One region of the Brevibacterium sp. NPDC049920 genome, then DNA from elsewhere that is predicted to be linked to it. Evidence: predicted binding sites of a transcription regulator. Region 1 holds the regulator's gene; the other holds the start of a gene.

Evidence for each region. Region 1 encodes LexA, which represses DNA repair genes until DNA is damaged. Its sites were predicted from a motif close to TCGAACANNTGTTCGA; they were not measured.
Region 2: the regulator LexA is predicted to act here: its motif matches at 4,417-4,432, upstream of AB0I45_RS02240 (HNH endonuclease signature motif containing protein).

The regions. Positions count from the first base shown of each region.
Region 1 covers NZ_JBFAMF010000003.1:245,041-257,002, forward strand. The annotation lists gene miaB (tRNA (N6-isopentenyl adenosine(37)-C2)-methylthiotransferase MiaB) at 1-73, shown strand, start outside; gene miaA (tRNA (adenosine(37)-N6)-dimethylallyltransferase MiaA) at 191-1,096, shown strand; gene dapF (diaminopimelate epimerase) at 1,135-2,061, shown strand; gene AB0I45_RS04360 (methyltransferase) at 2,167-2,787, opposite strand; gene hflX (GTPase HflX) at 2,994-4,445, shown strand; gene AB0I45_RS04370 (ATP-dependent DNA helicase) at 4,442-6,418, shown strand; gene lexA (transcriptional repressor LexA) at 6,561-7,313, opposite strand; gene AB0I45_RS04380 (LysM peptidoglycan-binding domain-containing protein) at 7,596-7,949, shown strand; gene AB0I45_RS04385 (histidinol-phosphate transaminase) at 7,959-9,221, shown strand; gene hisB (imidazoleglycerol-phosphate dehydratase HisB) at 9,218-9,820, shown strand; gene AB0I45_RS04395 (hypothetical protein) at 9,817-10,416, shown strand; gene hisH (imidazole glycerol phosphate synthase subunit HisH) at 10,413-11,024, shown strand; gene priA (bifunctional 1-(5-phosphoribosyl)-5-((5-phosphoribosylamino)methylideneamino)imidazole-4-carboxamide isomerase/phosphoribosylanthranilate isomerase PriA) at 11,046-11,789, shown strand; gene AB0I45_RS04410 (SseB family protein) at 11,803-11,962, shown strand, end outside.
Region 2 covers NZ_JBFAMF010000002.1:89,608-101,569, forward strand. The annotation lists gene AB0I45_RS02230 (methionyl-tRNA formyltransferase) at 1-916, opposite strand, end outside; gene AB0I45_RS02235 (M23 family metallopeptidase) at 1,006-1,755, opposite strand; gene AB0I45_RS02240 (HNH endonuclease signature motif containing protein) at 2,018-4,273, opposite strand; gene AB0I45_RS02245 (primosomal protein N') at 5,089-7,221, opposite strand; gene metK (methionine adenosyltransferase) at 7,229-8,431, opposite strand; gene coaBC (bifunctional phosphopantothenoylcysteine decarboxylase/phosphopantothenate--cysteine ligase CoaBC) at 8,441-9,709, opposite strand; gene rpoZ (DNA-directed RNA polymerase subunit omega) at 9,706-10,023, opposite strand; gene gmk (guanylate kinase) at 10,024-10,635, opposite strand; gene mihF (integration host factor, actinobacterial type) at 10,632-10,949, opposite strand; gene pyrF (orotidine-5'-phosphate decarboxylase) at 10,995-11,888, opposite strand; gene carB (carbamoyl-phosphate synthase large subunit) at 11,885-11,962, opposite strand, start outside.

The sequences.
Region 1 (11,962 bases):
CTGCGGCACCGGCGGCGGCGCACCCGGCGGGCCCACCGTGCTCGGCATGCCCACCCTGCGCCCCCGGAGCTGATCCGTGCCGGCCCGCGCCGCACACCCCGACGGCCCCGGAGCATCTCACGGCCCCGAAGACCCGGTCGATCCCGCGCACCCGGACGGGCCCGACCGCCCGGACGCCTCCGACCATCCCGTGATCAACGTCGTCGGCGCGACCGCGACCGGCAAGTCCGAGCTCGCGATCGCCCTCGCCCAGCGCCTCGGCGGGGAGATCATCAACGCCGATGCGATGCAGTTCTACCGCGGCATGGACATCGGCACCGCGAAGCTCGCGCCCGGTGAGCGCGGCGGCATCGCCCACCACCTCCTCGACATCCTCGACGTCGACGAGGACGCCTCTGTCGCGACCTTCCAGCGCGAGGCTCGCGCCCTCATCACCGCGATCCGCGGCCGCGGGCACGTGCCGATCCTCGTCGGCGGCTCCGGCCTCTACGTGCGCGCCGCGACGGATCGGATGGCGTTCCCCGGCACCGACCCGCAGGTCCGGGCCCGGCTCGAGGCCGAGGCGCACGACCACGGCAGCACGGTCCTCCACCGGCGGCTCGCCGGGCTCGACCCGGAGGCGGCGCAGACCATCGCCCCGGCCGACACCCGGCGGGTGGTGCGCGCCCTCGAGGTGCTCGAGATCACCGGCGAGCCCTTCAGCGCCCAGCTGCCGCGCTACGAGTACGCCCTGCCCACCGTGCAGGTGGGGCTCGCCCTCGACCGGGCGACCCTGCACGAGCGGATCGCAGCCCGCGTCGAGCGCATGTGGGAGGCCGGCTGGGTCGACGAGGTGCGGACCCTGCTGCCGCGCGGCCTGCTCACCGGCACCACCGCCCGGCAGGCGATCGGTTACGCCCAGATCGTCGACCTGCTCGCCGGCCGCGTCGCCGAGCTCGCCGCCCGCGAATCGACGATCGTGCGCACCCGCCAGTTCGCCAAGCGGCAGGACACGTGGTTCCGGCGCGACCCCCGGATCCGCTGGCTGCCCGCGGGCGCCTCGGCCGTCGATCGCGCTCTCGAGATCCTCAGGGCGGACGGCGGCGCGCAGCGGTAGATCGGGGCAGCAGCAGAGCGGAGCAGTAGACTGGCCGGGTGACTACGTACGCACTCACCCGGGGCCACGGCACCGCCAACGACTTCGTCCTCCTCGCCGATCTCGACGGCGCCGCCGACCTCTCTCCCGAAGCGGTCGCCCTGCTGTGCGATCGTCGGCGCGGCGTGGGCGGCGACGGTCTCATCCGGGTGGTCCGTTCGGCAGCGGCCGGGATCCCCGAAGCCGTGGACGCCCACACGGTCGGTGCCGAATGGTTCATGGACTACCGCAACGCCGACGGCTCGATCGCGGAGATGTGCGGCAACGGCGTGCGCGTCTTCGCCCACTACCTCGTCGAGCACGGCCTCGCCGACCTCGCCGCCGGACCGCTCGCCGTGGGCACCCGGGCCGGCGTCAAGCACGTCGCCCGGGTCCCGGACCCCACCGGCGCGCAGGAGGCCTGGTACCGCGTCGACATGGGCCGCTGGGAGTTCCCGCGCCCGATCACCGAGGGTGCCGACTCGCTCGTCGACACCGCCGGCATCGACGTCCCCCGTCCGGCGATCAGCGTCGACATGGGCAACCCCCATACCGTCGTCGCGCTCGCCGGGGCCGAGGAGCTCGCCGCCGCCGACCTCACCCGGCTCCCGGCGGTCGACCCGCTGCCCGCGCACGGCACCAACGTCGAGTACATCGTCATCGAGCCCGACCACGACGGAGACCCGTCGACCGGCCGGCTCGCGATGCGAGTCCACGAGCGCGGGGTGGGGGAGACGCAGTCGTGCGGCACCGGGGCCTGCGCGGCCGCGCTCGCCGCCCGCTTCTGGGCCGGGGAGCACGGCCCGACGACCTGGACGATCGCTCTGCCCGGCGGCACCGTCGAGGTCGAGATCACCGAGAGCTCGGTCGCCCTGTCCGGTCCTGCCGTGCTCATCGGCGACGTGGTGCCGACCGCGGAGTTCGCCGCAGCCCTCGCCGCGCGCTGACAGGCCGCGCAGCTCCCGGATCCTCGCCCTATCAGCCTGTGTGTGCGCGGGACCGTGTGCCGGCGAGCGGAGGTCAACGGTTCCGGAAGGTATGATCCCCGGCTCTCAGTCGGCTGAGCGCGTCACGACGAGGACGCGGAAGCCCTTCGCCGAGGAGTGCTTGGCCACCGTGTAGCCCGCGCCGAGCATGTCGGCGATCCACACCCGGAGCGAATCGGCGCCGAGGTTCTTCGACACGACGAGCCACGCCTGCCCGCCCGGGGCGAGCCTCGGCAGCCAGGTCTCCAGCAGCCCGTGGAGGACCTCCTTGCCCACCCGGATCGGTGGGTTGGACCAGATCGCGTCGAACGCGATGTCGGCGGGCACCTCGGCGGCGGTGACGGTCCGGATCGCATCCAACCCGAGGTCGCGGGCATTGCAGGCGGTGAGCTCGAGGGCCCGCTCGTTGACGTCGAGCGCCCAGATCCGCACCGCGGTCCCCGCTTGACGCGCCTCGAGACCGGCCTGCAGGGAGATCGGCCCCCAGCCGCACCCGAGGTCGAGCAGCTCCCCGGCCGGCGGCTCCGGCAGCGCCTTGAGCAGCACCTGCGTGCCGAGGTCGAGTCGGCCGGGGGAGAACACGCCACCGGCCGTCGTCACCGCGACCTCCCGGCCCGCGAGCCGGGCGGTGATCGTCCGGAGCGGCCCGGGCGCGGAAGGATTCGCGGAGAAATAGTGTTCAGTCATCACGCCCATGGTAATCCGCGCACCGGCCGCCGCCCAGCGCGCCTGTGGGAGAATGGAAGACCGACCACTACCGAGAGAAGTCGATGCCCGTGACCGGATCCACCCCGGATTCCCCCGTCGATCGTCCGACGACCGACCAGCTGTCGAACGGCACCCCGCACGACGACCCGAGCACCGTCCCGACCAGCGAGGACCGACGGCGCGCGATGATCGACCGCGTCCTCTCCCGGGCCGGCACCGCGCTCACCGACGAGCAGCTCACGCACGAGGACGAGACCCAGCTCGACGTGCTCGAGCGGCGCGCCCTGCGCCGCGTCGACGGACTGTCGACCGAGCTCGAGGACGTCACCGAGGTCGAGTACCGGCAGCTGCGCCTCGAGAAGGTCGTGCTCGCCGGGCTCTACACCTCCGGCACCGCACTCGAGGCGGAGACCTCCCTGCGGGAGCTCGCCGCGCTCGCCGAGACCGCCGGCTCGACCGTGCTCGACGGCCTGCTCCAGCGTCGTGACACCCCGGACCCGGGAACGTTCTTCGGGCGCGGCAAGGCCCAGGAGCTCGCGGAGATCGTCGCCGCCGTCGGCGCGGACACCGTCGTCGTCGACTCCGAGCTCGCCCCCGGCCAGCGGCGCGGGCTCGAGGACGTCGTCAAGGTCAAGGTCATCGACCGGGTGGCGCTCATCCTCGACATCTTCGCCCAGCACGCCAAGAGCCGCGAGGGCAAGGCCCAGGTCGAGCTCGCCCAGCTCGAGTACCTGCTGCCGCGGCTGCGCGGCTGGGGCGAGTCGATGTCCCGGCAGGCCGGCGGCCGGGTGGCCGGCGGTGAGGGCATCGGCTCGCGTGGTCCGGGTGAGACGAAGATCGAGCTCGACCGGCGCCGCATCCGCACCCGGATGGCCAAGCTCCGCAAGCAGATCAAGGCGATGGAGCCCTCGCGGGAGACCAAGCGCGCCAACCGGACGCGCAACCACGTGCCGAGCGCGGCGATCGTCGGCTACACCAACGCCGGCAAGTCCTCCCTCCTCAACCGGCTCACCGCCGCCGGCGTCATGGTGCAGAACGTCCTGTTCGCCACCCTCGACCCGACGGTGCGGCAGGCGCAGACGGCCGACGGCCGCGACTTCACCTACACCGACACCGTGGGCTTCGTCCGCAACCTGCCCCACCAGCTCGTCGAGGCGTTCCGCTCGACCCTCGAGGAGGCCGCCTACGCCGACCTCCTCGTCCACGTGGTCGACGCCTCCCACCCGGACCCGACGAGCCAGATCCAGGCGGTGCGCGATGTCCTCGCCGACGTCGACACCGCCGACATCGGCGAACTCATCGTCTTCAACAAGGCCGACATCGCCGACCCGGTCGCCCTCTCCGCGCTGCTCCGCGCCCACCCGGGTGCGCTCGCGGTGTCCGCCGCGAACGGGGCGGGGATCGCCGAGCTCGAGGCGCGCATTGCCGAGCTCCTGCCCGAGCCCGAGCACGAGCTCACCGTCCTCCTGCCCTACGACCGCGGCGACCTCGTGTCCCGCATCCACGACGAGGGCACCGTGCTCGAGGAGAAGCACCTGGCGGAGGGCACCGCAGTGCAGGCGCGCGTCGACTCCGACCTCCTCAGCGAGCTCGAGGAGTACCGCAAGCCGGACATGTTCTCCGGGCCGGCTGCGTGACCGCGACCGCCGACCTCCTCGCGAGTGCCGTCGCCGCGCTGGGCGGCAGCCCGCGGGAGGGACAGCAGACCATGGCCGAGGCCGTCGCCGGCGCGCTCGGCTCGGAGACCCACCTCCTCGTCCAGGCCGGCACCGGGACCGGGAAGTCGCTGGCCTACCTCGTGCCCGCGCTCGAGCACGCCGTGCGCACCGGCGAGCGGGTCGTGGTGTCGACGGCGACCCTGGCGCTGCAGAACCAGATCGTCAACCGCGACGTGCCCCGCCTGCTCAAGGCGCTCGGCGGAGACCTCGAGCGCAAGCCGCGCGCCGCGGTCCTCAAGGGCCGCCGCAACTACGTGTGCAAGCACAAGCTCGACGGCGGCTATCCCGATGACGCGCTCGGCATGCTGTTCGACCTCGGGGCCGACGACGCCGCCGGGCGCGGCTCCGCCTCGGCGTCCGCGTCCGCGCTCGGCGAGGAGATCCAGCGGGTGCGCAGCTGGGAGCGGATCACCGAGTCCGGGGACCGCGACGACCTCGTCCCCGGCGTCTCCGACCGGGCCTGGGCCCAGGTGTCGGTCAACGCCTTCGACTGCCTCGGCTCGAAGTGCCCGGTGTTCGAGGAGTGCTACGCGGAGCGGGCGAAGATCGCCGCGGCCGCAGCCGACCTCGTCGTCACCAACCATGCGCTGCTCGCGATCGACGCCTTCGGGGACCACGCGGTGCTGCCCGAGCACGACGCCGTCGTCATCGACGAGGCCCACGAGCTGCGCGACCGGGTGACGAACGCGCTCTCCGGTTCGCTCACCGTCGCCATGCTCCACGCCGCCGCGCAGGCCGCGCGGAAGAACACCGCCGTGCAGGACGGGGTGATCGGGCTCCTCGAGACCGCCGCCTCCGCCTTCGACAAGGCGCTCCAGGCGACCACCGAGGGGCTGCTCCAGGTCTGGCCCGAAGCGCTCACCACCGCCGTCATCGCCGTCCGCGACGCAGCCCGGCAGATCCTCGCCGAGGCCGGTCGCGGCACCGAGTCCAAGGAGGCCGACGCCGGCCTGCAGATGGCCCGGGCCCGCCTCCAGGAGGTGTTCGAGCTCGCCGAGCGGATGAGCGAGCTCGCCGACAACGACGTCACCTGGGTCACCCGCTCGACCTTCCGGGAGACGGAGACCGTCTCCCTCGTCGTCGCTCCGCTCAGCGTCGCCGGCACCATGCGCAACGGGATCTTCGCCGAGTCCACCGTCGTCGCCACCTCGGCGACCCTGGCACTCGGCGGCCGGTTCGAGCCCGTGGCCGCCTCGCTCGGCCTCGCCGGTCCCGAGGCGCCCCGGTACGACGCGATCGATGTCGGCTCCCCGTTCGACTATCCCAAGCAGGCGATCCTCTACGTCGCCTCCGGGCTGCCCCGACCGGCGCGCAGCGGGCTCAACGAGGAGATGATCGCCGAGCTGCGCGAGCTCGTCACCGCCTCGCGCGGCGGTGCGCTCGGACTGTTCTCCTCCCGCTTCGCCGCCGAGCAGGCCGCGACGGCCCTGCGCGAGACGCTCGACACGCCGGTGCTGCTCCAGGGGGAGGAGTCGCTCGCCGCGCTCGTCGCCCGGTTCTCCGCGGAGGACGACACCTCGCTGTTCGGCACGATGTCGCTGTGGCAGGGGGTCGACGTGCCGGGCCGCACGTGCCGGCTCGTCGTCATCGACCGGATCCCGTTTCCGCGCCCCGACGACCCCCTCACCCGTGCGCGCACGCAGGCCGCCGAGCGGAACCGCGCCAACGGCTTCATGACGGTCAGCGCCACCCACGCCGCGCTCCGGCTCGCGCAGGGGGTCGGCCGGCTCATCCGCACCACCGACGACCGCGGCGTGGTCGCCGTGCTCGACTCCCGGCTGCGCACCGCGCGTTACGGAGGCTTCCTCGCCGATTCGCTGCCTCCGATGTGGCGCACCGAGGACGGCGCGGCCGTGCGCTCCGCCCTCTCCCGCCTCGCCGAGCAGGACTGAGGCCGACCGCCGGGGTACGACGAGGGCGGGATCAGACGAAGTCTGGGTGGGGCGCGGCCGGGCACAACGAGGGCGGAGCACCGATCGGTGCTCCGCCCTCGTGACGCTGCGGACGCGCTGTGCGGTCGGTGTCCAGCAGGCCTCAGACCCGCCGGATGACCGCGGTGACGATGCCCATGATCGTGGCGTGGTCGCCGTCGATCGGGTCGTAGATCGGGTTCTGCGGCAGCAGCCACTGCTTGCCGCCGCTGCGCTTGAGCGTCTTGACCGTGGCCTCGTCGTCGAGGAGTGCCGCGACGATCTCGCCGTTCTCCGCCGACTGCTGGCGCCGCACGACCACCCAGTCGCCGTCGCAGATCGCGGCGTCGATCATCGAGTCGCCGGCGACCTGGAGGAGGAAGAGGTCACCGGAGCCGACGACCTGGGTGGGCAGGGCGAAGACGTCCTCGACCGCCTGCTCCGCGGTGATCGGGCCGCCGGCGGCGATCCGCCCGAGCACCGGCACCATCGCCGTGTTCGCCGAACCGGGTTCGGCGGCCGGCGGGGCCTCCTCGGCCGGGTTGACGATCTCGATTGCACGGGGGCGCTTGGGATCGCGGCGCAGGTAGCCGAGGCGCTCGAGCTGGGAGAGCTGGTGGGCGACGCTCGACAGGGACGCCAGACCGGCGGCCTTGCCGATCTCGCGCATGCTCGGCGGGTAGCCGTTGGTGTACACGGCCGACTCGATCGTCTCGAGGACGAGCCGCTGGCGCGGGGTGAGGCGCTGGTCCCCGGCTGCGGCGGAGCCCTCGGGGAGCTCGACGATATCGGCCTGGGTGGCGCGGAAGTCCTCGATCTCGTCGACGACGGCGTCATTGCGCGGGCGTCCTCTGGGGCGTCGTGATTGGGGGCTCATTCCTCTTCCCTTCCCGTTCCTCTCACCGTGCTGCACGACCGGTGCGCCGTGGGCTCCGGTCCCGACCGCGAGGCCGTGTCCGCGCCCGGTGCAACACTTCGAACATAGCCGATCGCGACGTCGTTCGAATCCATTTTCACACACGTGTTCGAGAGATAGTGGACATCCGTTCGATTGTCGTGTTCAATAGTACATGAGTTCGAATCCCCGGGCCGCAGCCGCCGCGCATCATCAGTTCGGCGCACCGGCCGGCCTCGGGATCGATGAAGAGGAGGACACCCCATGTCTGCAAACACCGCACCCGCACCCGCGGCCGCCACCGTGCTCACCCCGCGCGGTCGCCGCGCCCTGCGCCTGGCCCGCACCCTCGGTCTGGCCCTGTGCGCGCTCGTCATCGGGATCGTCATCGCGCTGAGCTCCGGGGCCCAGGCCTCCGCCGGGTCCGCCGCCGGCGCCCCGGCCGGTGCGGGCTTCGACACCGTCGTCGTCGAGGAGGGCGACTCGCTGTGGTCGATCGCACAATCGGTCTCCGGCGGCCAGGACACCCGTGACGTCGTCCTCGACATCGTCGAGGTCAACGGACTCGACCGTCAGGTGGTCCACCCCGGGCAGGAGCTCGCCGTCCCCGGACGATAGACTTCTGCGGTGACGACTCTCGATGATCTCCCGCTCCGGGACGACCTGCGCGGCCGGTCCCCGTACGGCGCCCCGCAGCTCGACGTCCCCGTCCGGCTCAACGTCAACGAGAATTCCCATCCCGTCCCCGCGGAGGTCGTGAGCGCGCTCGAGCACGAGCTCTCCGCGGTGCTCCACGACCTCAACCGCTACCCCGACCGCGAGTTCGACCGCCTGCGCTCCGCGCTCGCCCACTACCTCGACGGGGTGCTCGAGCGTCAGGGAGGCCCTGCCGCCGGAACCGCCGCGCCCGAGCGCACCGACTCCGAGCGCAGTGCCACCGAGAGCACCGGCACCGGGCGCATCGACCCGGCGCAGATCTGGGCGGCGAACGGATCGAACGAGGTCCTTGCCCATATCCTCCTGGCCTTCGGCGGTCCGGGCCGCACCGCGCTCGGCTTCACCCCGAGCTACTCGATGCATCCGCTGATCACCGCGTCGACCGGCGCCGCGTGGATCGCCGTCGACCGCGAGGCGGACTTCGGGATCAGCGTCGAGTCCGCGGTGGCCGCCGTGCGCGAGCACCGGCCTGACGTCGTGTTCCTCTGCACCCCGAACAACCCCACCGGCAACGGTCTCGACCTCGCCGTCGTCGAAGCCGTGCTCGCCGCGAGCACCGGCATCGTCATCGTCGACGAGGCCTATGCCGAATTCGCGCGACCCGGATTCCGCACCGCGCTCACGCTCCTCCCGGACCACCCCCGGCTCATCGTGTCGCGCACGATGAGCAAGGCCTTCGCCTTCGCGGGCGTGCGCCTCGGGTACGCAGTCGCACACCCGGCCGTGATCGACGCGCTGCGCCTCGTGCGGCTGCCCTACCACCTGTCCGCGCTGACCCAGGCCGCCGCCTGCGCCGCGCTCGCCCACGCCCCCGCACTGCTCGCCACCGTCGACGCGCTCGTCGAGCAGCGCGAGCGCATGGCCGCCGCCCTGCTCGACGCCGGCTTCACCGTGGTGCCGAGCGACTCGAACTTCCTCCTGTTCGGCGGCATCGCCGAGCCCCACGCCCTGTGGCAGGACCTCCTCGACGCCGGCGTCCTCGTCCGCGACACCGGGATCCCCGGTCACCTGCGCGTCAACGCCGGCACCGCCGAGGAGACGGACGCCTTCATCGACGCCGTGCGCCGGGTGCTCGAGAGCACCCCGGAGCACCTCGCCGCCCCCGCCCAGATCCCCGCCGGCCCGCCCGCCGGCGCCGCCCCCCGGACAGCAAAGGACCAGGACCCCGCATGACCGAACGCCAGGCCTCGGCACACCGTGCGACGAGCGAATCCGACGTCACCGTGCGCGTCGACCTCGACGGCACCGGTGCCTCGGACATCTCCACGGGAGTGCCGTTCTACGACCACATGCTCACCGCCCTGTCGAAGCACTCGCTCATCGACCTCAACGTGAAGGCCGAGGGCGATGTCCACATCGACGTCCACCACACCGTCGAGGACACCGCGATCGTCATCGGCCAGGTCCTGCGCGAAGCGCTCGGCGACAAGGCCGGGATCCGCCGCTACGGCGACGCGCTCGTGCCGCTGGACGAATCGCTCGCCCGGTGCGTCGTCGACGTCTCCGGCCGCCCGTACTTCGTGCACAGCGGCGAGCCCGAGGGCCAGCAGTACCACCTCATCGGCGGTCACTTCACCGGCTCGATGGTCGCCCACGCGCTCGAGTCGCTCGCCTTCAACGCCGGCTTCACCGTCCACCTCTCGCTGCTCGCCGGCCGCGACCCCCACCACATCGCCGAGGCCCAGTTCAAGGCCTTCGCCCGGGCGCTGCGCGCCGCGGTCGAGCCCGACCCGCGCGTCACCGGGATCCCGAGCACCAAGGGAGCACTGTGAGCCGCACCGTCATCGTCACCCCCTTCGGCCGGCCGGATCAGCTCGCCGCGGCGTGCGTGCTCTCCGACATCCCCGGCGAGGTCGCGCCGATCGGAGACTTCTCCGCGCTCGTGCTCTCCGGCACCGACATCGCCGAGGGCAACGCCGCGGCCGCACAGCTCTCGAAGCTCACCGGACAGCACGAGGTGCTCCTCCTCGTCCGCAACGACGAGCAGATCGACGCCGCGCACTACCGGCGCGGCACCCGGGAGGCCGACGTCCCCGCCGGGCTCGCCCTCACCAACCTGCCCTCCGAGCTCGAACAGCTCCTCCTCGAGACCCTCGCCCCGCAGGACATCGACGGATGGATCGACACCGGTTCGATGACGAAGCTCCAGGCGAGCGCGGCGACCATGACCCCGGCCCGTGCGGCACTCGCCCGCACCGCGATCCTGTGGGGCATCGTCGCGCTCCTCGCCGTGATCGCGATCGTCGTCGGCGTCATCGCCGCGCTGAGCGGGATGGCAGCGGCCTGGGTCGCCGCCGGACTCGGCCTCGTCGTGCTCGTCCTCGCCGCGCTCCGCCTCCGCTCCCTGCTCGCCGGACGCACCGCATGAGCGCCCCGGTCGCGGTCCTCGACTACGGCTCGGGGAACATCCGCTCGGCCGTGCGGGCGCTCGAGCGCACCGGTGCGCGCGTCGAGCTCACCTCCGACCCGCAGCGCGCCGCCGCTGCCGCCGGCCTCGTCGTACCCGGGGTCGGGGCGTTCGCCTCGGTCATGGACGGCCTGCGTGCCGGCGGTGCCGTCGACGTCATCCGCGAGCGGCACGCCGCCGGCCGACCGCTCCTCGGGATCTGCGTCGGCCTCCAGGTGCTGTTCGCCTCCGGCTCCGAGCACGGGGTCACCAGCGCCGGCATCGGCCTGTGGGCCGGCGAGGTGACCCGCCTCCACGCCCCGGTGATCCCGCACATGGGCTGGGACACCGTCGCCCCGCCGGCCGACAGCGCGATGTTCGCCGGGATCGGCGACGAGCGCTTCTACTTCGTGCACTCCTACGCCGCGCACACCGCGCCGGCAGGAGTGCGCACCACCACGACCGTCCACGGCGAGCCGTTCGTCGCAGCCGTGGAGGACGGGGCCACCTGGGCCACGCAGTTCCACCCCGAGAAGTCCGGGGACGCCGGCGCGCAGCTGCTCGCCAACTGGGTGAAGACCCTCGACTGAGAACCGATGAAGGAAGAGACGATGACTGAACTCGTGACAGAACCCGCGCTCACCCTGCTGCCGGCCGTCGACGTGGCCGACGGCAAGGCCGTGCGGCTGGTCCAGGGCGAGGCGGGCTCCGAGACCGACTACGGCTCGCCCGTCGAGGCCGCGCAGCAGTTCGAGGACGCCGGGGCGGAATGGATCCACCTCGTCGACCTCGATGCCGCGTTCGGCCGCGGCTCGAACTACGCACTGCTCACCCAGGTCACCAAGGCGCTGTCGATCAAGGTCGAGATCTCCGGCGGCATCCGCGACACGGAGAGCCTCGAGCGCGCCCTCGACACCGGTGCGGAGCGGGTGAACATCGGCACCGCGGCGCTGGAGAACCCGGCCTGGACCGCCGAGGTCATCCGCGACTACGGCGACCGGATCGCGATCGGCCTCGACGTCCGCGGCACCACCCTCGCCGCCCGCGGCTGGACCGAGGACGGCGGGGACCTCTACGACGTCCTCGCCGAGCTCGAGGCCGCCGGCTGCGCCCGCTACGTCGTCACCGATGTGCGCAAGGACGGCACCCTGCAGGGCCCCAACCTCGACCTGCTGCGCACCCTGTGCGCGCGGACGGACCGCCCGATCGTCGCCTCCGGGGGAGTGTCGAGCCTCGACGACATCGCCGCGCTGCGCACGCTCGTGCCGGAGGGCGTCGAGGCCGCGATCGTCGGCAAGGCGCTCTACGCCGGCCGGTTCACGCTCGCCGAGGCGCTCGACGTCGCCGGCCGCTGAGGCCGTCGCACCGATGACCGAGGACACTCCCGGGACCCCGGGGAGCCGGGACCTGCCCGCCCACCTCACCGGCATGACCGCCGGGAACACTGCTGACTCGGCCGGGGTACCGTGGGCGGGCAGGGACCTCAAGCCCAATCCCTTCTCCGGGGACACAGGGCTGGCCGAGCCGC
Region 2 (11,962 bases), on a different contig from region 1:
TCAGCCGGCCGGGCGGGAGGTCAGCCGAGGGGCCTGCCGGAGCCCCCGGCCGAGGATCCGTCCGGGGATCTGTCGGAGGTTCGGTCTGAGGGTCCGTCGGAGAGCCCGTCTGGGGGTCCGTCGGAGGCGCAGTCCGGGGGTCCGTGGGGGCGGTGTGATCGGAGCTGCCGCTGCGGTGGACCCGGACGCCGAAGAGCTTGGTCCGCTTCCCATCGATGAGAGCCCAGGCGCCGGGCTGCGGGGTGACTCCGCGGGCGCGGGCGGACACCTCGGGCGCGGAGGCGCGGAAGTCGAGGCGCGCCTCGTCCGGGGTGATCTTGTCCGCGTGGGAGGACTCCCCCGCCTGCGGCCGGTAGTCCGCGGTGCCGGCGGCGACGGCGTCGAGCGCGGCGACGAGCACGGGTGCACCGCGCTCGGCGTAGTCGTCGAGGACAGCACCGGCGTCGGCCTCCGGGAGCTCGAAGGCGGCCTGGGCGACGACGTCTCCGGTGTCCATGCCGGTGTCGATCCGGAACACGGTGACACCGGAGCCGGTCTGCCGGGCCATGATCGCGCGCTGCACGGGTGCCGCACCCCGCCAGGCCGGGAGCAGGGAGAAGTGGAGGTTGAACCAGCCGTGGGCGGCCGCGGCGAGGGCGCGTGGGCCGGCGATCGCGCCGTAGGCGACCACGGCGACGGCGTCCGGGGCGAGGGATTCGATCTCGGTGAGGATGTCGCCGCGCAGCCGGTCGGCCTCGAGGACCGGGATCCCGGCGGCCTGCGCGCGGACCTTGACCGGGCTGGGGGTGAGAACGCGCTTGCGGCCGACAGGCGCATCGGGCCGAGTGAGCACGGCGACGACCTCGTGCTCGGAGGCGAGCAGCGCCTCGAGGGAGGGCACGGCGACGTGGGGGGTTCCGGCGAAGATCAGTCTCACGAGGATCCAGTCTACGGCGCGGGGCGTGCGCGCCGGTACGGCAGTGCGATCGAGGTGCACCGGGGTGGGTCCGCCCGGTCACGACTGCGTCATCCGACTCCGTGCGCCAGCGGGACGTCGACGATCTCGCGGTTCCGCGGCAGGGATCCCCGGAAGGTCATCGGCACCGCGTTCGCGCCCTCGATGTGCGTGCCGTCGATCGCCTGGATGTGCAGATGGGGTTCAGTGCTGTTGCCCGAGTTCCCGCACCGGCCGATGAGCTCGCCGGCGCGCACGTGCTGCCCCGTCCGGACAGCAGCACTCCCCAGCTGCAGATGGCAGAGAGCGACGACGATGCCCCCGCGTTCGATGAACACGTGGTTCCCCGCAAGTGCCGTCCACCCCGCCGCGACTCGACGTGGCTGGGTCAGCGCATAGCCGATCGACGGCAGGCCGCGGTGAGCCCGATGGTCGGGCTCCGCATCATGCACCGCGACCACAGCACCATCGGCAGGGGCGAGGATCGGCCGACCGAAACCCGGGAAGCGCTCCGGGGGCTCCGGTCGGACGAGCCCGCTGAACGTGATCGGAGCAGTGCGCGAATCCTCCCCGACCGGCACGAAATCGATCGCATGCGATGTGGCGAACCGATGGGTGCCATGGCTGGGAATCCTGTCGGCCGGGCTGTTCTGGACGAGCCAGCGGCCGGAGAACGGATAGTCGAGATCGATGCCGGATGACATACAGGACTCCCTTTCGTGCGCCGCGACCGCTCCACATGCGTCGATAGATCCACGTGAGCCAATCGGCGCACGCGCGTTGACAGAGCCACGTTCGTCGACTGATCTGCTTGCATCCACAGCGGCGATCGTCTGCGGGGCCTCGGGAGTCGCACTGGGACAAGCCCTCACTCGATTCTCTCACGTCGGAACTCCGGTTCCAGGGGATCAGGCACTGGAAAGTGTCGTCGCCCGGTCCATCCCGGAAGAGCGGCGGTGATCCGAGGGCGCTGTCCCCAGAAGAGCACTGTCTTTGGAGGGGCGGTGGCTCTCACAAGGGCTGCGGGTCACTGATGGGCTGCGGGCCTCACATGGGCGGTGGCTCTCATAAGATCGGCGGGTCTCAGAAGGGCGGCGGGTCGTCGTCGGCGTGCCACCAGGGGTCGCTGCCACCGGCGGGAGGACCGGTCGATGCCTCGGTCGCACTCCCGGTGTCGGTATCGTTTGCGAGTCGCTCGACCGCCGGCGTTCTCATCACCGATCCCCCAGCGGACCGATCTGCACTGGCCGATCGTCCGGTGACTGACCCTCCGGAGACCGACACACCCAGGACAGTCGCTCCGGAACCGGTCTCCGCGTGCGCTGCGCCACTATTCCTGCGGTCGGGCTGGCAGTCTGTCGCAACGCCGGTGTGCGCGAAGCGATCGCTCTTCCTGCTGTTCGCAGTTGTGCTGTCGACGGACGCGGCGGGTTGCGGCCGGGTGGAATCCGGCCGGGGGTCGGCCGACTCGGTGTCATCGATATCAGACTGGGGCGCCTTCTCCCAGCACTCCCAGGGATCGATGACGACAGAAGCACGAGAGCTGCGCGACGCGGTGCCGTCCGGTTCGCGGTCCGGCGGGCCGTCATCAGGGTCACGCGGGGGTCCGCCATCGGGACGATCCGGTGGGTCGTCATCGGGGTCGTCCGGTGTTCCGGTGCTCGGGCCGTCGGGTGGCCTCTCTTGGGATGTGCTCCGTGGCGGGTCGGGGTCGTCGGAGTCGGTCAGGCCGAGGAGGCGGCGGGTGAGGCGCGCAGCCTCGCGATCGGCGGGCCTGTCGGCCGGTGTGGTGGTGTGGGTGATGCCGTGGGCGAATTGCCAGCAGATGAGTCCGTCGGTGGTGCGGTGCAGGCGCAGGGTCCGCTCGGTCTTCATCTGGTGGTGCTGCTTGCACAGGGGGTGGAGGTTGTCGAAGTCCGTCCGCCCGCCACGAGCAGGAGCGGCGTGGTCGAAGGGGGTGATGTGGTCGGCTTCGCTGGTCTCGGCTCGCCGCGTGCAGCCCGGGGCGGTGCACCAGGCCCAGGTCTGGTTCAGCGTGGTGCGCATTCCGGCCGGCAGCGTGTAGGACTGTGCAATCTCGGGGCAGATGGCGCCGGTGGTGGGGTCGGTGAGGATGCGGGTGAATTTCTCCGACCCGGCGGCGAGTCTGCGGGCGAGGTCGGCGGGGATGGGGGTGCCGTCGGACCAGGTGCCGGGCAGTGTGGCGTGTCCGGTGAGGGTGAGGAAGGGAACGGTGATGACGACGGTGGCCTGTCTGCGCAGCCAGTCCTGATTCGACGGACACGTCACCGTGACATGTTGCCGCACGCGCCCGTCCGGGCCTGCTTCACCTGCATCGGTATCACCGGTGGAGGGGAAGAGTCCTGGATTCGGATCTGCGGTACTCCCCTCAGCAGTGAACGCGCCTGCGTCCTGACTGCAGGCGTCGTCGGAACCGGCGGTGTCGTTCGGGGTGGTGATCTCGACGTGGGTGCTCGGGGCGGTGGCGGTGAGGAGGTCGAACATCAGCTGCGGGATGGTGCGATCGTCTGCGATCTGCGCCCCGGCCGGCAGCTGCTCGCCGAAGGTCGAGGTGTGGGTGGAGCGGATGGCGCGGGCGGTGGCCTCGAGGCGGCGGTGCAGGGCGTGCAGGGGCTCGAGGGGACCGGTGAGGAGTAGACGTCCTTCCCGGGCATCGCTGCGCCAGAAATCGACCCGCCGGTTCTCCCGCACTTGCTCCTCCTGCTCCTCGTCATCGGTGAGCATCCGGATGAGCTCGTTGACCGCCCGGCAATAGGCTTCCCACGACAGATCGGGACGCAGTGCGGTGATCCCCGCATCGAGCGCTGCGAGTTTCTCATGCCCGAGTCGGTGGGCGCGGCGGGCGGCGTACTGCAGGCGCTCGTAGCGCAGGATTCCGGTGGTGGCGCGGTCGTGGCAGGCCCGCAGGCTGAACGTCGCGATGAGTGCTTCGCGGGCGGCGGTGTAGGCGCGTGTGATGGTGGTGTCGAGGACCGCGGCGAGGCAGGTCAGGTGTTCGCCGGTGACGCGTTCGAGCACCCAGTGGGCGAGCGACCCGTCGGCAGGCAGCCCGTAGCGGTCCCGCCCACACCCCGGGCAGCCGGTTCCGGTGCAGGTGGTGCAGTCGGGGGTGCGGTCGAGGCATTCCTCGACGATGGTCTCGGCGATGAGCTGCATCCGGGCGAGCATCACCCGATCATGGGCGGCCACCGAGTCCCGCAGTCGGATGAGAGCAGGACGCTCACCGAAGGGGTGACCGGCGGGGTCGCGGGGATCGGGGTCGCGGGGGTCAGGATCGTGGGGAGCGGTGTTGTCGGGGTGGACGGTGGGTGCGGTCATCGGAGGTCACCTCCTTCGGGGACGGGTGTCGGGAATCGATCGGGGAACGGGTACGGGACAGTGGATACTGGGGTTTGGTCGGGTGTGCTGTGCGAGTGGTTCCAGGCTATCGGGACCCACGGACACAGGATGGGCTGAAAGCGTCGAACAGCCGTGTTATCCACAGGGTGTTCGATATTAATCTGAATATTCTTTCGCCTGCATCATCGATTGTGGAAACCCATTCCACTCTGCGCAGGGACGCCGCTAGAAATGAAGGGTCAGATTGCGAGGCGAGCAATCCGACAGCCACAGATGGATCCTGCCGGATCCGACCGCACGGATCGGCTCCATGACACAGCCCCGGACGACTCCCCCGATACGAGGACAGCTCTGCCCGGTTCACGGCGCCCCCGGCACCACGACAGCCCGACCCAGCGCGCGAGCCCCATGACTGGAGATATCCAGAGAACGTACGCGACTCCCCGGCTTCCCGAAACCGCGAGCAACTGCGGGCAATATCTCCGGTCGGCCCAAACACAGCCCCGGACAACTCCCCCGACCTGAGGACACCTCGGTCCGGTGCATGGTTCCCGGGCCTCACGGTTCCCCGACTCGTCACCCGGCCGAGACCGCCGAGCGGCACAGGCACCGGCAGGCGCATTCAGTCAGTCTCCCCACCCGGTGACTCAAGACAGCGCCTCACGGTGACGCTCGAAGATGGCGACTCGAGCGGGCGCCTCAAGGTGGCAGTTCGAACTGGCAGCTCGAACCGGCGACTCGAGCCGCCGCGCCTCAAGCCGCCGCGCCTCGGACCCAGCGCGCCCGCCCCGCGCCTACAGCGCGTCGGGGTCGTCGACGCGGACCGCGACGATGTCGGCTCCGCGCATCGACCGCGATGCGACCTCTGCGGCGAGGCGCGTCGTCACTGCGCGGCCGTCGGCGATCGTGAAGCCCACGACGACCGAGTACGGCTCGTCCTCCGCGATGAGCTCGCGCACCTCGGCGGTCTCCCGCAGCACCGCGATGACCTCTCCCACGGCCTCGCGCCCGCCGCTGATCGTCACCGTCCGCGCCGCCGGCGGCAGCCCGAGCGCGGCCCGGTCCGCGGACTGCTCCGCCGCCCACGGGATGGGCTCGAACCGGCTCACCACACGCTGCACCGCCTCGTCCTCGTCGAGCAGCAGCACCCGGCCACCCGCGGAGTGCGATCGCACGAGCGAGGCACCGCGCAGGCGACGCGCGATCGCCTGCTCCGTCGAACGGAGCCCCGGCCCCGGCCACAGCGTGTCGAGCAGCAGCGCCGAGGCGTACCCGCCTTCGACATAGGGCTCCGCACCGGTCGTCGCGACGACGATGCTCGGCTCCGGATCCACCGCGCCGAGCACCCGGTCACCGCCGGACCGGACGATGAGTGCGCCCGGGAACGCCCTTCCGAGCTCCTCGTACACTTTGTCGAGCCCGCTCACCACCGAGCGCACGGCGGTCGCGGAGCACTCCCGGCACGTCACCGAATCGGCCCGGTACCCGCATCGCCGGCACGCGAAGGGGCCCAGGATCGAGGCGGCGGTGAGCTTCGACTCGCACTGCGGACAGCGGGTCACCGTCCGACAGCGGGCGCACGCGATGACCGGCAGATAGCCCGCACGCGGCACCTGGACGAGCACCGCACCCGGCGCCGACGGCGCCCGGCGCGAGCGGCCGAGCGCATCGCGGACGAGCTCGAAGGCACGAGGCGGGAGGCGGCCGGCGGAGCCCGGGTCGCCGTCGGGGTCGGGCACGAACACGAGCGGAGCCGCCTGCCGACGGAGCTCGCGCGGGGCCACGATGTTCCCCACCCAGCCGGAGTCGGCGAGGTGCTGGGTCTCCACGCTCCGCCCGTAGTCGAGGAGGAGCAGCGCGGACCCTTCGAGCTGCACCCGGGTGAGCAGCACTTCACGGGCGTGCGGGTAGGGCGCGCGCTGCTCGAGATAGGAGCCGTCTGCGTCGTCGAAGCAGATGACGAGTCCCGGGTCCGGCAGCGGCGCGAAGGCCGCGGCCCGGGTGCCGATGACGAGGCGCGCGCGCCCGGTGAGTGCGGACACCCACGCGTCCCAGCGCTCCTCCTGACCCTGGTCCGCCGAGAGCCGGACCGTGACCGGGGCGAGGTCGCCGAGGCGCGCCTCGAGTGCGGCGAGCTCCCGGTGGTCGGGCACGAGCCAGAGCACGCTGCGCCCTGCGGCGAGGACGGGAGCGGCGGCCCGCAGGCCGAGGTGGATCCACCCCGTGCCGGGGTCATCGCCGGGCAGCACGGCGCAGGCGGCGCGCGGCCCGCGCACCGCACCCGCATCACCATCCGTACCCGCGTCATCCTCCGGGCCCGGCTCCGCGGCCCAGGATTCGAGCGCGGCGAGGTAGTCGTGGAAGGCCGGCGGCTCGTCGGCGCGCGGGGTGACCTCCCCGGCCACCTGGACGAGCGCGGGCTCCGAGAGCAGGCGCTCGGGCCGGCCGAGCGCGCGCTTCTCTGCACGGGCGTGGCGCGGCGGGATCGCGAGCCGCAGCACATCGGGCAGCGTCCCGGCGTACCGGTCCGCGATCGCCCGGCACAGCGTCAGCAGAGACGGGTTGAGGACGGGCAGCGGGGAGGTCACGCGTTCGAGCGCGGCGAGCTCGCCGACGTGCTCGGTGACCTCACGCCGTTCGAGGATGAAGCCCGAGGTCAGCCGCCCGGCGAAGCGTACCCGCACCCGCACGCCGGGCTGCGCGGTCGCGTCGAGCTTCGCGGGCACCGCGTAGTCGAAGGGCCGGGCGAGGTGCGGCAGCTGGGTCTCGACGAGGACGGCGGCGACGGGCAGGCCGTCGGCCGGGGTGATGCCGCCGCGCACCCGCAGGACTCCCCCGAGCCCGTCGCCCTCGGGCACCGGTGCGAGGGCTGAGCCGGTCGGCGCCTCGAAGAGTCCCGGGGCCGCGTCGCGCGGATCGCCGCTCATCGGGAGATCAGCTCACCTCGCGGCGCAGCGCCTCGGCGCGGTCGGTCCTCTCCCACGTGAAGGTGTCCTCGGTCCGGCCGAAGTGGCCGTAGGTCGAGGTCGCGGAGTAGATCGGGCGCCGCAGGTCGAGCGCCTCGATGATCTTCGCGGGACGGAGGTCGAACACGCTGCGGATCGCTGCCGCGATCTTCTCCGGGTCCACGGTCTCCGTGCCGAAAGTCTCGACGTAGAGGCCCACCGGCCGGGAGGAGCCGATCGCGTAGGCGACCTGGACCTCGGCGCGGTCGGCGAGTCCGGCCGCGACGACGTTCTTCGCCACCCAGCGCATCGCGTAGGCGCCCGAGCGGTCGACCTTCGAGGGGTCCTTGCCGGAGAAGGCGCCGCCGCCGTGGCGGGAGAAGCCGCCGTAGGTGTCGACGATGATCTTGCGTCCGGTGAGACCGGCGTCGCCCATCGGCCCGCCCACGACGAAGGGTCCGGCGGGGTTGATGAAGTATTCGGTGCCGGAGGTGTCGAGACCGCGCTCGGCGAGCACCGGGTCGACGACCGTGCGGCGGATGTCGGTTTCGAGCTGGTGGGCGCCCACGGCGGCATCGTGCTGGGTGGAGACGACGATCGCCTCGATGCTCACCGGCGTGTCGCCGTCGTAGCCGATCGTCACCTGCGTCTTGCCGTCGGGGCGCAGGTAGTCGAGCTCACCGGACTTCCGGACCGTGGTGAGGCGCTCCGAGAGCCGGTGGGCGAGGTGGATGGGCAGCGGCATGAGGACGTCGGTGGAGTTGTCGGCATAGCCGAACATCAGCCCCTGGTCGCCCGCACCGAGCGCCGAGCCCTCGTCCTCGAGGTCGTGGGTGCCGCTGCGGTGCTCGAGCGAGGTCGTCACGCCGGAGCTGATATCGGCCGACTGCGAGCCGATCGACACCGACACGCCGCACGAGTGCCCGTCGAAGCCCTTGTCCGAGGAGTCGTAGCCGATCCCGGTGATGACCTCGCGCACGAGGTTCGCGACGTCGGCGTAGCCGCTCGTCGTCACCTCGCCGGCGACGTGAACGAGGCCCGTGGTGACGAGGGTCTCGACGGCCACCCGGGCGTGCGGGTCCTGGGACAGGAGGGAGTCGAGGACGGCATCGCTGATCTGGTCGCAGATCTTGTCGGGATGGCCCTCGGTCACGGATTCGGACGTGAATTGGCGCAGCGCTGAAGAAGTCACGCCCCCATCCTAGCGATCGAGGACGGACACGAGTCCGGAGATGACCTTCTGCGACACCTCGGCCTTGGTGCCCGAGGCGCGGGCCACCTCGGTGACCGTGTCGCCGGTGCGGGCGTAGAGGATCACCGAGTTCGACTCGGTGCCGAAGGCCTGCCCGGCGGACACATCGTTGAGGACGAGCAGGTCGCAGCCCTTGCGGAGCAGCTTGGCGCGGGCGAGCTCCTCGATCCCGGCGTCCGGGGACCCGGTCTCCGCGGCGAAGCCGACGATGAGCTGGCCGGGGGTGCGGGTCCGTACGAGGCCGGCGAGGATGTCGGGGTTCTGCACGAGCTCGAGCCGCAGGCCGGCGTCGCCATCCTTCTTCATCTTGTGCGCGGCGACCTCGGCCGGCCGGTAGTCGGACACGGCGGCGCACATGATGACGACATCGGAGTCCGGCTGGGCGGCCTCGGCCGCGGCCTGGAGCTCCGCGGTGGTCTCGACGTGCTCGATGGTCACGGTTCCGGGAAGCTCGGCGATCACCTCGGCGGCGACGTTGGCCGCGATGAGGCGCACGCGGGCGCCGGACCGGGCCGCGGCGGCGGCGAGCGCCGCGCCCTGCTTGCCCGAGGACCGGTTGCCGAGGAAGCGGACGGGGTCGAGCGGTTCCCGGGTGCCACCGGCGGTGACGAGCACGTTCCGGCCGGCGAGCGCGGTGCCGGACTCCTCGCCCGAGGCGCCCTCTACCGCGGTGCTCTCCTTGACCGAGGTGCTCTCAGCATGGATCGCCAGCGCAGCGGCGACGATGTCGCCGGGCTCGGGCAGGCGCCCGGGGCCGGAGTCGGCGCCGGTGAGGCGGCCGCTCGCGGGGTCGATGACGTGCATCCCGCGGGAACGCAGGGTGGAGACGTTGTCGACGGTCGCCGGGTTCTGCCACATCTCGGTGTGCATCGCCGGGGCCGCGACGACGGGCGCGGTGGTGGTGAGGACGGTGGCGGTGAGGAGGTCGTCGGCGATCCCGGCCCGCAGCCGGGCGAGCAGGTCCGCGGTCGCCGGGGCGATGACGACGAGCTCGGCGTCCTGGCCGATGCGCACGTGCTCGACCTCGTCGACGCGGGTGAACACGTCTGTCGCCACGGGCTGCCCGCTCAGGGCCTCCCAGGTGGCGGCGCCGACGAACTCGAGCGCGGCCCGGGTGGGGACGACCCGCACCGTATGACCGCGCTCCCTGAGCTCGCGCACGACATGGCAGGCCTTGTAGGCCGCGATGCCGCCAGCGACGCCGAGGACGATCCTCACTGCTCGGGGAGCTCCTCGACCGGCATGCTGAAGTCCTCGACGACCGGCGGGGCGAAGTCGGACTCGCGGGGCTCGCGGATGAGGATCTTGCCCTCGTTGATCTCACGCAGCGCGATCGACAGGGGCTTCTCGTTGGGCTCGGGGGTCACCAGCGGGCCGACGTTCTCGAGCAGGCCCTCCTGGAGCTGCGCGTAGTACGCGTTGATCTGCCGGGCGCGGCGCGAGGCCTCGATGACGAGTTCGTACTTCGAATCGGTCACCGCCAGCAGATCGTCGATCGGCGGGTTGGTGATACCTTCGGGTTCTCCGGACACTCAGACTCCATTTGACTCGGGGCTGCCGACCGGTTCGGCGGAACCGTCGGCGGGGCTGTCGACCGACAGCCCCATCAATCCTACTAGGTCCTGCGCGGCAGCACGAACATCGTGGTTGACCACCGTGTGGTCGAACTCCGATTCGGCGGCGAGCTCGGCCTTCGCGGTCTCGAGCCGACGCGCCTGCTCCTCCGGGGTCTCGGTGCCGCGGCCGATGAGCCGGCGCACGAGCTCCGACCAGCTCGGCGGGGCGAGGAACACGAACCGCGCCTCGGGCAGCGCCTCCTTGACCTGGCGGGCCCCCTGCAGGTCGATCTCGAGCAGCGGGGCGTGCCCGCTCTCGAGTGCTTCCCGGACCGGCCCGGCCGGTGTGCCGTAGCGGTAGCGGCCGTGCACGGTCGCGTACTCGAGGAGCTTCCCGGCAGCGATCATCGCGTCGAACTCCTCCTCCGTCCGGAAGAGGTAGTGCACCCCGTCGACCTCGCCCGGACGGGCGGGCCGGGTGGTCGCCGAGACGGAGAACCAGACCTGTGGGAAGTGCTCGCGGATGTACGCGCTGACGGTGCCCTTGCCGACCGCGGTCGGCCCGGCGAGAACGGTGAGAGTGTTCACGAAGCTCCGAACTTCGCGAGCAGCGCGGCGCGCTGGTGGACCCCGAGGCCCTTGAGACGGCGGGAGGCGGCGATGCCGATCTCCTCCATCAGGGCGCTCGCGCGCCGGTCGCCGACGCCGGGCAGCGAGCGGAGCAGGTCGTGGACCTTCATCTTGCTCAGCGCCTCATCGGATCCGGCCCGGTCGAGCACGGCGGACAGCGTCGTCCGCCCCGCCTTGAGCTCGGTCTTGACCTCCGCGCGCGCCTGCCGCGCCTTGAACGCCTTGTCCAGGGCGGCCGCCCGCTGCTCCGGCGTCAATGGTTCGAGTGCCACGTCTACTCCTCGTCAAGAGAATGTTCCTTGCAGGGGAAGGTCTCCTCAGTCTAGACGCATCCGCTGCCGGAGCACATGGGTGATCTCGTCCATCGCTCCAGACAGGCCCGCCCGGTCCGGTCCGGCGGCGAGCACCGAGCGCGAGGCGCTGACGAGCACCCGGCCGGAGGTGAAGGAGTCGCCGAACACCGCCGCAAGATCCTCCGGCGTGCCGCCCTGCGCCCCGAAGCCGGGCGCGAGCACCGGGCAGGTGAGCTGTGCGGGGTCGATCCCAAGGGCCGGCATCGCGCCCCCGATCGTGGCGCCGATGACCACGCCGGCCCGCGGGGATCCGACTTCGGCGTTGAACTCCTCCACGCCGGCGATGACCTCCGCAGCGACCGGCCGGCCGGCCGGGGTGAGAGCGTGCTGGACCTGCGGGCCGTCGGGGTTCGAGGTGAGCGCGAGGACGAACACCCCGGTCCCGAACTCCCGGGCCGCGTCGAGCGCGGGGGCGAGCGAGCCGAAGCCGAGGTAGGGCGAGAGCGTCACGGCGTCCGCGCACAGCGGCGAGGCCGGGTCCATGTACGCCTGGGCGTAGCCGGCCATCGTCGAGCCGATGTCCCCGCGCTTGATGTCGAGCACGCTGAGGAGGTCCGCGGCGCGCGCGGCGGCGAGCACCTCCTCGAGGACGGCCACACCGGCGGAGCCGAAGCGCTCGTAGAACGCCGACTGCGGCTTGACGAGGCCCACTCGACCGGCGGCGGCCTCGATGACGGCGAGCGAGAAGGTGCGGGCGCCGTCCGCGGTGTCCGGCAGACCCCAGTCGGCGAGCAGCCCGGCGTGCGGGTCGATGCCCACGCACAGGGCCGAGGTGCGCACGGCCGCAGGCCACGCGCGCCCGAAGTCCCGCGTGCCCGGCTCCGCGGTGACCGGCTCCCCCGGCTTCCGCTCGTTCATGCCCAGTCCTGCAGGGAGCGGACGTCGAACTTCTGCTGCTGCACCGACTCGATCGCGGAGACCGCGGCGGTGAA